Regions from separate parts of the Streptosporangium brasiliense genome, predicted to be linked through region 1. Evidence: riboswitches for the same ligand, from Rfam matches in the RefSeq annotation. Region 1 holds a riboswitch; the other holds the start of a gene.
What was found. Region 1 has a riboswitch for cyclic di-AMP ahead of J2S55_RS25155 (hypothetical protein). Riboswitches for the same ligand answer to the same signal wherever they lie in the genome.
Positions count from the first base shown of each region.

Region 1 (7,542 bases):
GCGTCCCCGTGTAACGGACGGCGGCGTGGCTCCTGGCGGCCAGGGCGGAGATCGCGGCGATGACGGGGGGAAGGGCGTCGTCGGCGGGATCGTCGCGCAGCTCGCCGAGGAGTTCGCGCAGCGCGGTGAGACCGGCCCTGGCCTCGGTCAGGACGGTGTCGAGGCGCCGCTCGTCGGCCGCCCTGACCGCCGACTCGGCCCGCGATCTGGCGGTACGGCGCAGCCCGGCGGCGATCCGGTCCCGCTCGGCCCGGGCCGCCGCCGCCGCGTCCCGGTCGAGCCGGTCGCGCTCCAGCGCCGCGGCGTCCCGCAGCCGGCGCCGCCGCCCGCCGACGGACACGCCCGCGGCCCACACCGCGACGGTGGGGACGGCCAACGCCGCCGTGAGCGTCGCCCAGACGGCTACCGGCGGCCCCGTCAAGCCGTCGACCAGGGGGTAGGCGCCCAGGGCCGCCACCGCGAGCGGGGCCGGCCAGCCGCGCCCGCCGTACGCGCCGACGCTGTAGATCAAAGTCAGCTCCACCCACCAGCACAACAGCACCAGCTGCGCCGACTCCGGCGCGGTCCACCCGGCCGCGTCGCACCACAGCCAGGCCGACAGCACCGACTGCGCCGCGGCCAGACTCGGCCAGGGCAGCTCGCGACGCCACCTCAGCGGCAGGGCGTGCAGTACGAGCAGGACCGACAGCAGCGCTCCGGACGCCGGGGTCGCGAACGGCTCAGGCGCCTCCGCGTGGAGCAGCCCGGCTCCGGCGGGCAGCGCCACGGCCAGTACCACCAGGGCCCAGTCCAGCGCCGCCGTTCCCCGCCAGCCCGCCGCACGGCCGTGCCGGTGGGCGTCCCGTCGGCTGTCGTCATGGCGGAGCAGGGGGAACGGGCGGGGGCGGCCGAGGGCGGGGGAGGGGGAGGGGGCGGCCGTGAGCGGGAGGCGGGCCTGGACCGTCCAGCCGCGGGGCGGCGGGGGAGTCCGCGCCGTCTCCGGCGCGGACGCGGGTCCGTACGGCGGGGCGCGATGTGGGAGGGGACCGGCACTCCGGCCGGTGCGCGGGCCGCTGACCGGGCCGGGGCACCGGCCGGTGCGCGGGTCGCTGTCTGGGCTGCTGCCCGGGTCGAGGCGCGGGCCGGCGTGCAGGGTGCCGCCGAGGGCGCCGACGGCCCGGCGCAGGGTGGCGAGGCCGGTGCCCGTGCCCAGGCCGGAGACGGTCGCCGGGCCGCCGTCGTCGGTGACCGTCACCACCAGCCGGCCGGTGGCGGCCTCCGCCGCCGGGGGGCCGGCGACGACGGATGCGATCCCCGGGCCGGTGGCCGGAGCGGGCACCGAGCCGGTGGCGGCCGGTGTCGCCGAGATGTCGTGGACGGCTTCCACCCGGACGTGGACGGCGGCGCCGGTGGCGTAGCGCATCGCGTTCGTCAGAGCCTCGCGGACCACGCGGAAGGCGACCGCGGCGAGTTCGGGCGGCGCGGTGGCGACCGTGCGGTGGTAGGTCACGCCGGGACGGCCGACGAGGAGGGTGTCGATGTCGCCGAGGGCGAGGGCACGGCCGCGGCGGTCCAGGGCGCAGAGGCGGTCGAGTTCGGCCACGGCCTGGCGGCCCGCGTCGGCGGCGTGGGTGACGGCCTCGGCGGCGCGGACCGGGTCGTCGAGGCGGAGGGCGGCGGCCGAGGCGACCACGATCCCGGTGAGCCGGTGGGCGGCCACGTCGTGGAGTTCGGCGGCGAGGCGGTCGCGTTCGGTGATGGCAGCCAGCCGGGGCACGGCCTCGGCGGCGGCCCGGTAGGCGGCGAGCGCCGCACGGTCGGCCCTGCGGCGGCGGTGGGAACGCCCGGTGGCCCACGCCATCGCGGCGCCGCCCGCCGTGAGCCCTCCCGCTCCGACGGAGTCCTGGAGACTCCCGCCGTGCATGACGGCCACGAGGGTGACGGCCGGCGCGGCGGCGACCGCTCCGATCGCCGCCGGCCCGGCCGTGCCGTACACCGCCAGTGCGTAAAGGACCGTGAGGAGCACCGCGCAACCGAGGGCGATCAGCACGGGCCCACATTACTGTCGGCATCGCCTACGGCCGCGGGTCCCGGGCGGCGCTCACCCGGACGGCGGACCCGGGCCGCCCGCCGGATCCGCCGGGACGCCGGGAGCCCGGAGGTTGGGAGAAGCCCGTGGACGGTGGGTGTGGGAGCCGTTGACCGGGCTGGGACCGGTGGCCTTTTCCCGCCGCCGGCGTCGGCGGTGCCGACCTCGTCCCGGTCCTGCGGCGGATGGATGCCATGACCGCGGCTTTGCCCGGGATGGGGACGGGCATTCCTGGATCTTCCGGGGAGCGGGCACAGGCCCGGCTGATGGGTGTTTTCATCGACTCATAGGCGTGTGCGGAGGTAATGAGGGCCGCCGATAAAGGGCCGGCACGCCGGCCGCGGCCATGGCGAGGGAGATCCCGCCCCTGTCCGCCGAGGGGCCGCATTCAGCCGGGAGAAGGGGTGTATCCCCAGCTCAACGGCTTGATCACCGATAAGCCGTTAAGTAACTCTCCTAACAGTTCCAATGGGGTCGGCGTTCCCGGTAGGCACGGTCAAGGCTTGACCAATGGCCTTTTCTTGGCTGTTGAGGTAGATCTTCTGGGGTTTCCATGGGTTTTGTTTTGCTTTGCCCCTGAATGGGGGGTAGTGTCCTATTCGTGATCGGTTGGCGACCTGCCCTTCAATAGAAGGAGCGGCCGGCCGACGTCGAATCCCGGAGGCCCTCAGGGTCACGGGAACCGGGGACCCACTTCTTGGGGTGAATCCGCCGCGAACGTGCGGCGGTAGGGCAACTCCACCGCCCGAATCCGTCAGCTAACCCGGTAGACGAGATGGAGAGGAGATCACCACATGGGGCACCACGCCCTCTTGCCGCCGGCGTCCACCCCGTTGGTGCCGGCCCTCTAAGACTTCCTCGCCGCGTCCGAACGCGGCCCCCCGCCGCGCTCCGCGTAGCGCCAGCACAGCTTGCTACGCCTCTTCTGTCCTGTGAGCGCGTATCCGCCTGCGCCTCTTCACGGCGCACGCGCCTCCCCGTTCCCTCGCGAAAGAGTCTTTTTACCTCATGCGTTTCTCCCTTGGTATGCGTAAGAACCGTTTCGTGGCCGCCGCCCTCCTCGGTGCGAGTGTCCTGACCTCCTCGGCCGTCGTCTCGGCTCTCCCCGCAGCGGCCGACACCGGCGCCTCCACCCCCGGCTCCGGCTCCGGCTCCGGCTCCGAGGTCGTCCTCCTGAAGGGCTCGACCAAGGCCTCCTACTTCTGGGACGACTCCTCCGGCCGCGCCGGGGACACCGGCCTGCCCGCAAGCGGCAAGCCGATGCAGAAGGGCATGATCGCCAGCCCGAGCTGGCCGCTGATGACCGAGGGTTACGTCGTCTACAAGGGCAAGAAGGCCAAGTTCTTCGTCGGCGACCGCGGCCCCGGCGTGCCCTCCAGCAGCGGTGTCATGATCGACCTCGACGCCAAGACCTTCGCCGACCTGACCGGCGGCACGTTCAACTCCGACACGCTCGGTGTGGACGGCAACGGTGGCATGGGCCACATCAAGGTCGACTACGTCATCACCAAGTGGGGCAGCGGCCCGGGCAAGAAGAACCAGCCCGTGCCGTTCTCCGCGGGCGCGTGGGGCCGGATCGACAACAACCCGGCCACCCCGCCGCAGGTGGTCAACAAGTAACCCCGAGGCTCGCCTCCCCAGCGAGACTCGCCCCCGCAGAAGCTCGCCTCCCGCGAAGACAGGAGCGGACGCCCACACCGGGCGTCCGCTCTTGCTCTCATTTCCACAGAATGACATTCTGTCCGGCATGACCAGCATGGCATCCGGTGTGACCGGTGCGGCGGGAGCGCCATGACCCGGCGCGCCCGGGCGAACGGCATCGAGCTCGCCTACGACACCTTCGGCGCGCCCGGAGGCCGCCCGCTCCTTATGATCATGGGGCTCGGCGCCCAGCGCATCCACTGGGACGAGGGGCTCTGCGAGCTGCTCGCCGACCGCGGGCACCACGTGGTCCGCTTCGACAACCGGGACGCCGGGGAGTCCACCCACCTCCACGGCGCCGCCGTGCCCGCCTTCGGCGGCGACGGGCAGCCCCCCTACCTGCTGGGCGACATGGCCGACGACGCCGCCGGGCTGCTCGACGCGCTCGGGTGGGAGTCCGCCCACGTGGTCGGCGCCTCGATGGGCGGCATGATCGCCCAGACGCTGGCGATCCGCTCCCCGCACCGGGTGCGCAGCCTCACCTCCATCATGTCCACCCCCAGCGTGCACGCCGCCCCGCCCACCGAGGCCGCGATGGCGGCGCTCATGGCGCCCGTCTCGCTCGACCGCGAGGCGGCCATCCGGCAGTCGCTGCTGACCTGGGAGGTCATCGGCTCGCCGGGCTACCCGCTCGACCGCGAGCGGATCGCCCGGCTGGCCGGGCTGAGCTACGACCGCTGCTACGACCCGGCGGGGACGGCCAGGCAGCTCGCCGGGATCATCGCCTCCGGTGACCGCGCGCCGCTGCTGAAGAACATCACGGTGCCCACCCTCGTGATGCACGGCGAGGACGACCAGCTCGTGCCGCTGCCCGGCGGGGTCGCCACGGCCGAGGCGGTCCCCGGGGCCAGGCTGATCACCTTTCCCGGCATGGGCCACGACCTGCCGCGCCCGCTCTGGCCCGAGTTCGTCGCCGCGATCGACGAGCTCACCTCCGCCGCCGAGCGTTGAGCTCCGGTACGGCCCGCGCCTCCCGGGGCGCAAGCCGTACCGGAGGATCAGATTTCGAGCTTCTCCTCGATGCCGCGCATGTTGTGCCGCGCGAGCGCCAGGTTGGCCCGGCTGCGGTCCAGCGCCAGATAGAGGAAGAGCCCCTTGCCGCCCCGGCCGCTGACCGGGCGGATCACGTGGTACTGGCCGCTGAGCGTGATGAGGATGTCCTCGATGCCGTCCTTGAGGCCCAGCGACTCCATGGTCCGCATCTTGGCCTTGACGACCTCGGTGTTGCCGGCCGCGGCGATCTGGAGGTCCAGGTCCTTGGAGCCGCCGAGGGCGCCGAGGGCCATGCCGCTGTTGTAGTCCACGACCACCGCGCCGAGGGCACCGTCGATCGCCATCATCTCCTTGAGAGAGATGTCCATGTTGCCCATGTCTTCTCCGATCACTGGGATATCGATATGCGGGACGTGATGGCGGCCAGGTTCGCCGCCGTCTTGCGGCCCTCCAGTCGCAGCAGCCCGAGATTGGTCCCCGGGCGGGCGAGAACTGTGAGGACGATTTCTGGGCCCGCGGCGTAGAAGGCCGCGTAGCCGTTGGTGCCCGAGATCAACGTCTCCTCGAAGGCGCCCTTGCCGGCCATGTCCGTCATCCGGCGGCTGAGGGCCAGCATCGCCGACGACAGCGCGCCGATCTGCTCGACGTCGCCGTTGAGATCGCTGGCTATCGTCAGGCCGTCCACGCTGCACGCGATGCTTCCGTTCACGTCCGTCATGCGCTCCCGCAGCAGCGCCATCTCCCGGCGTATCTCGTCACGTAGCAGCGCCGCCTCCCGGCGCACCTCGTCACGCGCTTCCACGGGCGTCCTCCTTCCGATCAGCTTCAGCGTCCGCAGCCTTATAGGCATCGGAACAAGCTCACCGAGCACCTGCGGCGTGGATGTCCCGTCCTGCGGGGCGGGGAGGGGGTCAAGTGAGTGCCTCCAATGCGTCTCTGAGCCGGATGAGCAGGTTCACGTCGGTGGGGTCGCCCGTCGTCCGGGGGAGCGGCGTGGCCGGCCGCGCCGCGCCCGCCGGCTGGGGGCGCGGTGCCGCCGGGGCGGCCGGGGGGTCGCCGGCCTGCCCGGTGCCGCCTTTCGGGCGCCGGGGCAGCGGGCCGGGCGCGGCGGGTCCGGCGGGTCCGGCGGGTCCGGCCTGCGGGATGTGCAGCAGCCCGGCCGCGGCCAGCTGCCGTACGGCGAGCAGCACCGAGTAGGCCGGGCGGCCGAGCCTGCGCGCCAGGTCGCAGGGGGTCGCCGCCGAGTCGGCGCCGACCAGTACCTCCCACTGGAGCGAGGTCAGCACCACCCGCTGGGCGGGGATGCGGCCCACCGGGACGACCGGGAGCGAGTCCAGCTCGGCGGACGGCCATGCCTGGTCCAACTGTGCCCTCCTTCGCCGGCACTCCTGGAGCAGCCCGGTCACGTCGAAGTACCACTGGGGTCCGAGCCAGTGCCGGTCGCCCGGCCGGAACCTCGGCCGCTGCCCGGTGGCGTCGAACAGGAAGTACACGGCGTCGAGCACCGCGCTCAGCACACAGAACTCCAGCTCGCCCCGGGTGAGCACGCCCTGGGCGACCAGCAGTTCGCCGCCCCGCAGGTCCTCGGTGGCGGCCTGTCTGGCCTGCCGTACGGCGAGGGCGGAGACCCTCCGGCCGGCGGCCAGCAGGTCCTCCGCCCGGGGGGCCGCCGGGCTCTCGGCGTAGGTCACCCGGCCGCCGGTGAGGTAGAACATCCCCGCCTTGCCCAGCCGCAGCGCGCCGGTGGCACGCTCCTCGGCGAGCCCGCTGAGTACGCTCTCCACGGTCGCCATGGCGTCACGTGGTTATCAGGCGGCCGGCGAGCGCCTGGAGTCGGTGGCGGGCCAGGGCGAGATTCGAGCGCTCCAGATCGAGCCGGACGTAAATCACCAGAGGACCGTCGAAAACCGTTTCCAGCGGTCTCAGTAAATGGTGTCCGTTATCCGTGCTTATAATCATGTCGCTGATCCGGACCGTCCCGCTGGGAGAAGTCGCGGCGAGCCCGTCCAGGGTCGCCCGCAGGGTCTCGTTCAACCCCGCGGCCGACTTCTCCGCGTCGGTGTGACGGCTCCCGCCGCCGACCGCGACGGCCATCCCGCTGGTCTGGTCGACCAGGATCGCGTCCAGCGCGCCAGGGATGGCCATGACCTCAGCCAGGCAGTCTTCGATTCCGAGCACGGGCTCTCCCTCGCCAACGACTACACGACGTCGCCCGGTCAGCGTAGGGATACCACCTGGAGCCCAAAGTGCCCCGATTAGAACTGATAGGTGGGGAGATGAAGGATTTGATATCCAGGTATAAGGATCTATAACCCGAGGGAGAAAGCCCCCGTCAATCCTCGGCGATAAGCGCCTGCTCGTCCGGTTTGTAAATAAGAACATTCTTCACATAAGAGTCCACGGCGGCGGGGAGACCGACGTCGTTGCCGGCCGCCTCGGACATGTACCAGCGGTGGTCGAGCACCTCGTGGAAGAGCTGGGCCGGCTCCAGCTTGTGCCGCAGCTCCTGCGGGACGGCCTCCACCGTGGGGTGGAAGACCTCCGCCAGCCACCGGTGGGCCACGATCGCCTCGTCCTCGTGGCGCAGGCCGTAGGACACCCGGAAGGAGTCGAGGTCGTTGAGCAGCCGCCTGGCCTGGTTCTCCTCCACGTCCAGGCCGGTGAGCCTGAGCAGCCTGCGCTGGTGGTGGCCGGCGTCGACGACCTTGGGGCGGACGATCAACCGGCCCGTGCCCGCCTTGCGGCGGACCATCATCTCGGCGACGTCGAAGCCGAGCGAG
Region 1 covers NZ_JAUSRB010000002.1:3,582,051-3,589,592, forward strand. Annotated here, with positions in the region: gene J2S55_RS25150 (ATP-binding protein) at 1-2,029, opposite strand, end outside; cyclic di-AMP (ydaO/yuaA leader) riboswitch at 2,707-2,856, shown strand; gene J2S55_RS25155 (hypothetical protein) at 3,095-3,688, shown strand; gene J2S55_RS25160 (alpha/beta fold hydrolase) at 3,860-4,720, shown strand; gene J2S55_RS25165 (hypothetical protein) at 4,768-5,139, opposite strand; gene J2S55_RS25170 (roadblock/LC7 domain-containing protein) at 5,151-5,564, opposite strand; gene J2S55_RS25175 (DUF4388 domain-containing protein) at 5,674-6,546, opposite strand; gene J2S55_RS25180 (roadblock/LC7 domain-containing protein) at 6,560-6,940, opposite strand; gene J2S55_RS25185 (DUF4032 domain-containing protein) at 7,095-7,542, opposite strand, start outside.

Region 2 (7,542 bases), 320 kb from region 1:
GATCGACACGGGCAGGCTGATCGAGATGTGAGTCACGCGAGGAGAGCCCGGCCAGGTGGGAGGCCGGGCTCTTCTCGTGTCCGGGTCAGCAGATCTTGTGGACCCAGCCGTGGGCGTCGGGACGGGAACCGTACTGGATGCCGACCAGCTCCTCGCGGATCCTGGCGGTGACGGGGCCCTGGGTGCCGTCGCCGACCGTCCAGGCGCGGTCGGCGCCCTTGACCGAGCCGACGGGGGTCACGACCGCCGCGGTGCCGCAGGCGAAGACCTCGGTGAGCTCGCCGGACTCGCAGCCCGCCTGCCACTCCTCGATCGACAGGCGCCCCTCCTCGGCGGTCAGGCCCAGCTCGGAGGCGAGGGCGAGGATCGAGTCGCGGGTGATGCCGGGCAGGAGCGTGCCGGTGAGGGCCGGGGTGAGCAGGCGGTCGCCGTAGACGAAGAACAGGTTCATCCCGCCCATCTCCTCGACGTAGCGGTGCTCGGCCGCGTCGAGCCAGACCACCTGGTCACAGCCCTGCTCGACGGCCTGGCGCTGGGCGACGAAGGCCGCCGCGTAGTTGCCGCCGCACTTGGCGAAGCCGGTGCCGCCGGGGGCGGCGCGGGTGTATTCGGTGGACAGCCAGACCGAGACGGCCTTGCTGCCGCCGAAGTAGGCGGCCGCCGGGGAGGCGATCACCATGTAGCGGTAGGACCGGGACGGGTAGTTGACGCCGAGCGCGGCCTGCGTGGCGATCATGAAGGGGCGCAGGTAGAGGCTGTGCCCCGGGGTGGTGGGGACCCACTCGCGATCGGTCTGGACGAGGAGCTCCAGCGACTCGACGAACGCCTCCTCGGGCAGCTCCGGCATGGCCATCCGCACCGCCGACTGGTTGAAGCGGGCGGCGTTGGCGTAGGGCCGGAAGGACGCGATCGCGCCGCTCTCCTGACGGTAGGCCTTCAGGCCCTCGAAGAGCTCCTGGGCGTAGTGGAAGACCGCGGTCGCCGGGTCCAGGCTCAGCGGGCCGTACGGCGTGAGCCGCGCGTCGTGCCAGCCCTCCCCCTCGGTGTAGTCGATCGAGATCATGTGATCGGTGAATGCCTGCCCGAACCCGGGGCTCGCCAGTACCTGCTCACGCTCGGCTGCGGTGCGAGCGTGGTCGGAGAGCTGCACGTCGAAGCTGAGCTTCTGAGCGGTGGTCATGGCGGAGATCCTTCTCTTGAGGCGGTCTGCCCTTGGGTCCATTCTGCGGTGGACCCAGGTAACGGGAAACTACTGCATCTGTGTCGAAAACCGGCACTGCCGGGATAAAACGAAGACGCGCCTGGCAGCTTCTGTGAGCCGCCAGACGCGTCTGGGTGGGGGAGGCGGCTCTGTCAGCCGGCTACTCGGGCGGTGATGTCGTCACCGATCTCGTGAGTGGTCCGGCCGGTCCAGCCGGTGAGCCGCTCGACCAGGTCGTCGGCGACGGCCTGCTCGACCTTGGCGGCCTCGTCGGCCAGCCCGAGGTGGTCCAGGAGCATGGCGACCGACAGGATCGTGGCGGTCGGGTCGGCCTTGCCCTGGCCCGCGATGTCGGGGGCGCTGCCGTGGACCGGCTCGAACATGCTCGGCGCGGTCCGGTCGGGGTTGATGTTGCCGCTGGCCGCCAGGCCGATGCCGCCGGCGACGGCGGCGCCGATGTCGGTGATGATGTCGCCGAAGAGGTTGTCGGTGACGATCACGTCGAACCGCTCCGGCTGGGTGACGAAGAACATCGAGGCCGCGTCGACGTGGCAGTAGTCGGTCTGGACGTCGGGGTATTCCAGGCCGACCCGGTCGAACGTGCGGGCCCAGAGGTCACCGGCGTAGGTGAGCACGTTGGTCTTGTGGACCAGCGTCAGCTTCTTGCGGGGACGGGCGAGCGCCTTGTCGAAGGCGTAGCGGACGACGCGCTCGACGCCGAAGGCGGTGTTCAGCGACTCCTGGGTGGCGACCTCGTGCGGGGTGCCGCGGCGCAGCACGCCGCCCGCGCCCGCGTAGAGGCTCTCGGTGCCCTCACGGACGACGACCATGTCGATGTCCTCGGGGCGGGCCTTGCCCAGCGGGGTCTCGACGCCGGGGAAGAGCTTGACCGGACGGAGGTTGACGTAGTGGTCGAGCTCGAAGCGGAGCCTGAGCAGCAGGTCGCGCTCCAGGATGCCCGGCGGCACGCTGGGGTCGCCGATCGCGCCGAGCAGGATCGCGTCGTATCCGCGCAGCTCGTCCAGGACCGCGTCGGGAAGGGTCTCACCGGTCCGGTGGTAGCGCTTGGCGCCGAGATCGTAGGTGACGGTCTCCACCTTCGTGCCGACCGCTTCGAGCACCTTCAGGCCCTCGGTGACGACCTCGACTCCGATCCCGTCCCCGGGGATGACTGCCAGACGAATGTTGCGCGAATCCATGCAGGCACCTTACCGGTCCGTCTCGGTAATCGAACACCGATCTCACCCATCGGACATTTTCGCGCGTACGGGACCTCATGATCCACAGCAGTCTCGACCCCTGTGATCCCTTTGTCCGCTTTTGCGACGTATTGACCCTTTCGTTAAGTTTCGTTATGGTCCTCTGCATTCGAACCGATGCCTAATCCGCCGGGCCGTCCCCCCTTCGGCCTGCGCGGAGCCGGGGAACCACTTCCGGGACCCACGGCCGCCCAGGACTCCGCGCTTCGCCTGGCGGAGCCATGTCCTGAGCCGCCTTCACGGATCCCTTGGGGCGAATCAGCGCTTCGCGCGCCGTAGGGCGGCCTCCACGCCCGAGCCCGACAGCTAACCCGGCCGGCCCTATGGAAGGAACCATCCTGTCCGGCAAGATTCGCCCCCGCGTCCTGTCCCTGCTCGTCGCCGGCACCGCCGTGCTCGCGACCCCGTCTCTCGCGCTGGCCGACTCCCCCAAGGCCGACTCTCCCAAGGCCCCCGCCCCCGCCCCCGTCACCGCCACCGCGCCGCTCACCGGGCCCAAGCTCAAGGAGATCATCACCAAGGATGCTCCCGTGCCCGCCTGGAAGAAGGCCGTGAAGTGGGCCATGTCCAAGCGCGGCACGCCCTACGTCTGGGGCGGCACCGGCAACGGCGGCTTCGACTGCTCCGGCCTGATGCTCCGCGCCTACGGCGCCGCCGGGATCAAGCTGCCCCGCGTGGCCGCCGCCCAGTACGCGGCGTTCTCCAAGAAGGTCTCCTGGAAGAACCTCAAGCCCGGCGACCTCGTCTTCTTCCACAATCTCGGGCACGTCGGCATGATCACCAAGCCGGGTTACATGGTCCACGCCCCGCAGACCGGCGACGTGGTCAAGGAGGAGAAGCTCAACTCCTGGCGTCGCAGCACGTTCGTCGGCGGCGTCCGCCCCGACCGCACGGGCGTCAAGCTCGCCGCCGAACAGGCCAAGCTCGCGGCCCAGCCCGCCCCCACGATGCTCCAGGCCACCCCCTGATCCCCGGAGGGCGCCGGTCACCCGGACCGGCGCCCCGCGGGTCGGAATGAGAGCCCTACCCGGCTAGCGGGTGGGAGCGCCCCCGTTGTCGCGGCGGTCCAGGGCGGTCTGGAGCGCGTCGGCGGCCTCGTCTTCGGCGTCTTCGGGACGGTTCCAGGGATACATGTCGTACATGGCGATTCTCATCTCGGTCGCATGCGGGCAGGGAGAGATGGTCCGGACTCCGGTCACGGATCGGACCGGGCCTGAGTGCCGCGGGTCCGGATCGCGGACCGGCGGCGCGGGGCCGGCGTGCGCCGCCACACCGCGGCGGGCTGCCGGCCTGCCCTGTCAGGCCCCGCCGCGGCAGGTAATGAGTGCGAGAACCTGGCGCATTTCCTGCCAGGTTACCTGCCCGTACGGACACCGTCCCGCACTCCGTACACACTTCTCACATGCTGAGACGCACAACGGCTGCCGCCCCCGGCTTCCCGGGGACGGCAGCCGTCGCCGTACGCGCTAGTCGGCCAGGTCGACCGAGCGGCCGCTGTCGGCGCCGATCTCGGCGCCGATCACGTCGAGCACGTCGGCCGGGATGGCGGAGTCGACGGTCAGCGCGATGAGGGCCTTGCCGCCCTTCGCGTCCCGGGCCACCTGCATCGAGGCGATGTTGATGCTGTGGTCGCCGAGGATGCGGCCGACGACGCCGACGATGCCGGGGCGGTCGGTGTAGGTGAAGAACGACAGGTGGTCGGTCGGCTCGATCTCCATCTGGTAGCCGTTGACCTCGACGATCTTGGTGATCTGACGCGGGCCCGACAGGGTGCCCGAGACCGAGACCGTGCGGCCGTCGGCCAGCACGCCGCGGACGGTGACGACGTTGCGCCAGTCGGGGCTCTCGGAGCTGGTGACCAGCTCGACGGTCACGCCGCGGTCCTTGGCCAGGAGCGGGGCGTTGACGTAGGTGACCGAGTCTTCGACCACGTCGGTGAAGATGCCCTTGAGCGCCGCCAGCTCCAGCACGCGGACGTCCTGGGAGGCGATCTCACCGCGGACCTCGACGTCGAGCCTGGTGGCGACCTCGCCCGCGAGGGCGGTGAAGACCCGGCCGAGCTTCTCGGCCAGCGGCAGGCCCGGCTTGACGTCCTCGGCGACGACGCCGCCCTGGACGTTGACCGCGTCCGGCACGAACTCCCCGGCGAGGGCGAGCTTCACGCTGCGCGCGACCTGGGTGCCGGCCTTCTCCTGGGCCTCGTGGGTGGAGGCGCCCAGGTGCGGGGTGACGACGACCTGGTCCAGCTCGAACAGCGGGCTGTCGGTGACCGGCTCCTTGGGGAAGACGTCGATGCCGGCGCCGGCGACGCGGCCTTCCTTGATCGCCGAGTAGAGCGCGTTCTCGTCGATGATGCCGCCGCGGGCGACGTTGATCAGGCGCACCGACGGCTTGACCGTGTGGAGCTCCTTGTCACCGATGAGCCCGATGGTCTCCTTGGACTTGGGCAGGTGCACGGTGATGAAGTCGGCCTCGCGCAGGGCCTCCTCCAGCGAGACCAGGCGGACGCCCATCTGCGCGGCGCGGGCCGGCTGCAGGTAGGGGTCGTAGGCGATCAGCTCGACGCCGAACGGCTGCAGGCGCTGGGCGACGAGCTGGCCGATCTTGCCGAGGCCCAGGATGGCGACGACCTTCTCGTCGAGCTCCACACCGGTGTACTTCGAGCGCTTCCACTCGCCGCCCTTGAGCGCCAGGTGCGCCTGGGCGACGTTGCGGGCGGAGGCGAGGATCAGCGCGACGGTGTGCTCGGCGGCGCTGGTGATGTTGGAGGTGGGCGCGTTGACGACCATGACGCCGGCCTTGGTGGCGGCCTCCACGTCCACGTTGTCCAGGCCGACGCCGGCCCGGGCGACGACCCGGAGCTTGGGGGCGGCCGCGATGGCCTCGGCGTCTACCTGCGTGGCGCTGCGCACGATGAGCGCGTCCACGTCGGCGAGGGCGGGCAGGAACTGGGCGCGGTCGGCGCCGTCGGTGTGGCGGACTTCGAAGTCCGCGCCCAGGACCGCGAGACCGGCCTCGGAGAGTTCCTCTGCGACCAGTACGACGGGCTTGTTCACAGGCTAGATCCTTAGAGACGTGGCGGCTGCTGCACGGACCTCACGTATTCTATCGGCGCTTGTGAACGCGTTCACGAGTGTCCCGCGATCCGAGACGGTCACCTGGGGTACCCACCCCCGGAGCATCCATGCGCGGAAAATTCAACTTGGTATTGCTCCAGAGAAAAGTTCACGATTACCCTCATAAGCCGTGGTCCCCTACCTATCGTTCCTCATATGAGCATCGGGAACCCCGCCCTCGGCGATGTGCTCGCGCAGCACGGCGGCCCGCACCGGCTGCTGGCGGCGCTTGCCGAATGGGGACTCCTGGTTGCCGTGCGGCCGGACCGCTCCGTCGTGCTCGGCACGACGCAGGCGGGTGACCGGGTGCTGCTCGGATACACCTCGGCGAGCACCTACGCACGGCACCGTGGCAACCACTCGCTGTCGGCCTGCGACGCCGACACCATCCTCGACATCCAGCGCGTCACCGGTGTGCGGGAAATCGTGATCGACGCCGCGGGCCCGGCGGCCGCCGCCGTGCCCATCGAGGATCTCCAGCGCTACCTGCAGTCGACCCGCACCGGCCCCACGCCGGCGCTGTCGGGCGTGGCCCTGACGGCATACGCGACCGGGGCGATGGCCACGGTCTCGCGTCCGCAGAACCCCCCGGCGGCCCGCCGGCCGGAGTACCCGGTGGCACGCCCGCCGGAGACCCCGGTCGCCCGCCAGCCGGAGTTCCCGGTCGCGCGCCCGCCGGAGGCCCCGGTGGCACACCCGCAGCGGGCCTCCGTGCCGGCCGCGCCCGCCCAGCCGTGGATCCCCGCGCCCCGCCCCCACCTGTCGGGGCCGATGCAGATGGTGGACCCCGGCTACCGGCGGTGCGAGCACCCGATCCTGCCCGCGCTGCGCGTGGCGATCTCGCACGTGCTCGCCGACTACCCGCTCGTCCACCACGTGTGGATCTCCGAGGCCCGCACCTCCTCCGGCGCCCCGGGGATCATGCTGCACGTCAAGGTGCACATGTCGGCCGCCGAGGACGTGGTCCGGGACATCCACCGCGGGGTCCGCGCCCGGCTGCCGCAGCTCGCGGCGAGCGAGGCGCCGATCCTCATGGCCCGGGTCGCCGACGCGCGCAGCGAGCAGCGGATGGTCGAGGTCGGCGCCCACGTGGTCTGCGCCGACGTCACCGGCTGACAGAACCTCCGCGCGGGGACGGCCGTCCCACGACGGTGTGTCGGGAACGGCCGTGCGGACAGCCCGCCACCCCCGACGGGGACCACCTCCGCCGCGGCGCCGGCCGGACGGACCCGCCCGGGTCCGGCCGGCCGCGGCCACCGGCGGCCTTGCGCCGCCGCTATCCGGTACGGCGGGCCGGCGTCATCCTCGTCCGGGTGAACGCCCCCGCCAGCCGTCCGCTCCGGCGCCGGGCGCTATCCGGTGCGGCGGGCCAGCGTCACCCCGGTCCGGGCGGAGAGCCCCGCCACGAGGGCGGCCAGCACCGGCAGGCCGACCACGATCGCCGCCAGGAAGAGCCAGGGGATCTCGATCGTCGGCGGCGTCGAGGGGAGCGTCAGGGTCTGCCGGCCGAGATCCGTTGTGACGACCGTGGAGTAGCCCCACTCGGCCGTCAGGGACCACGCCCCGGCGATCCCCGTGACCGAACCGGCCACCGTGCCGATCAGCACGCCGAGCCCCGCGATGAATCCGGCCTGCCCGGCGACGACCAGCCGGCGCGTCCCCGGCGGGGCTCCGACGGCGGCCATCGTCGCCAGGTCGGGCCGCATGTCGGCCGCCGCGAGCCCGGTGGCGACGAACGTGCCGCCCAGCACCAGGACGAGCGCCGCCCCCAGGAGCAGCCACAGCTGCGGGATGATCTCCTGCTCGAACCCGGTCTGGACGTGAACGTCGGTCCCCGGGGCCACCCCGTTGAGCTCCCACTCCAGGTCGAGCTCCTGCTGGCGGGTGGGCCGGTAGGAGGCGGGGTCGATGTACAGGATGCGGGGCCGCGTCTCCAGCCCGGTGGCCTGGACGGCCGCGAGAGGCA
Region 2 covers NZ_JAUSRB010000002.1:3,264,102-3,271,643, reverse strand. Annotated here, with positions in the region: gene J2S55_RS23680 (Uma2 family endonuclease) at 1-31, shown strand, start outside; gene J2S55_RS23675 (branched-chain amino acid aminotransferase) at 86-1,180, opposite strand; gene J2S55_RS23670 (3-isopropylmalate dehydrogenase) at 1,354-2,400, opposite strand; cyclic di-AMP (ydaO/yuaA leader) riboswitch at 2,569-2,796, shown strand; gene J2S55_RS23665 (C40 family peptidase) at 2,784-3,428, shown strand; gene J2S55_RS23660 (hypothetical protein) at 3,492-3,614, opposite strand; gene serA (phosphoglycerate dehydrogenase) at 3,927-5,516, opposite strand; gene J2S55_RS23650 (hypothetical protein) at 5,733-6,692, shown strand; gene J2S55_RS23645 (FtsX-like permease family protein) at 6,929-7,542, opposite strand, start outside.
Region 2: another riboswitch for cyclic di-AMP. It lies ahead of J2S55_RS23665 (C40 family peptidase); the one in region 1 lies ahead of J2S55_RS25155 (hypothetical protein).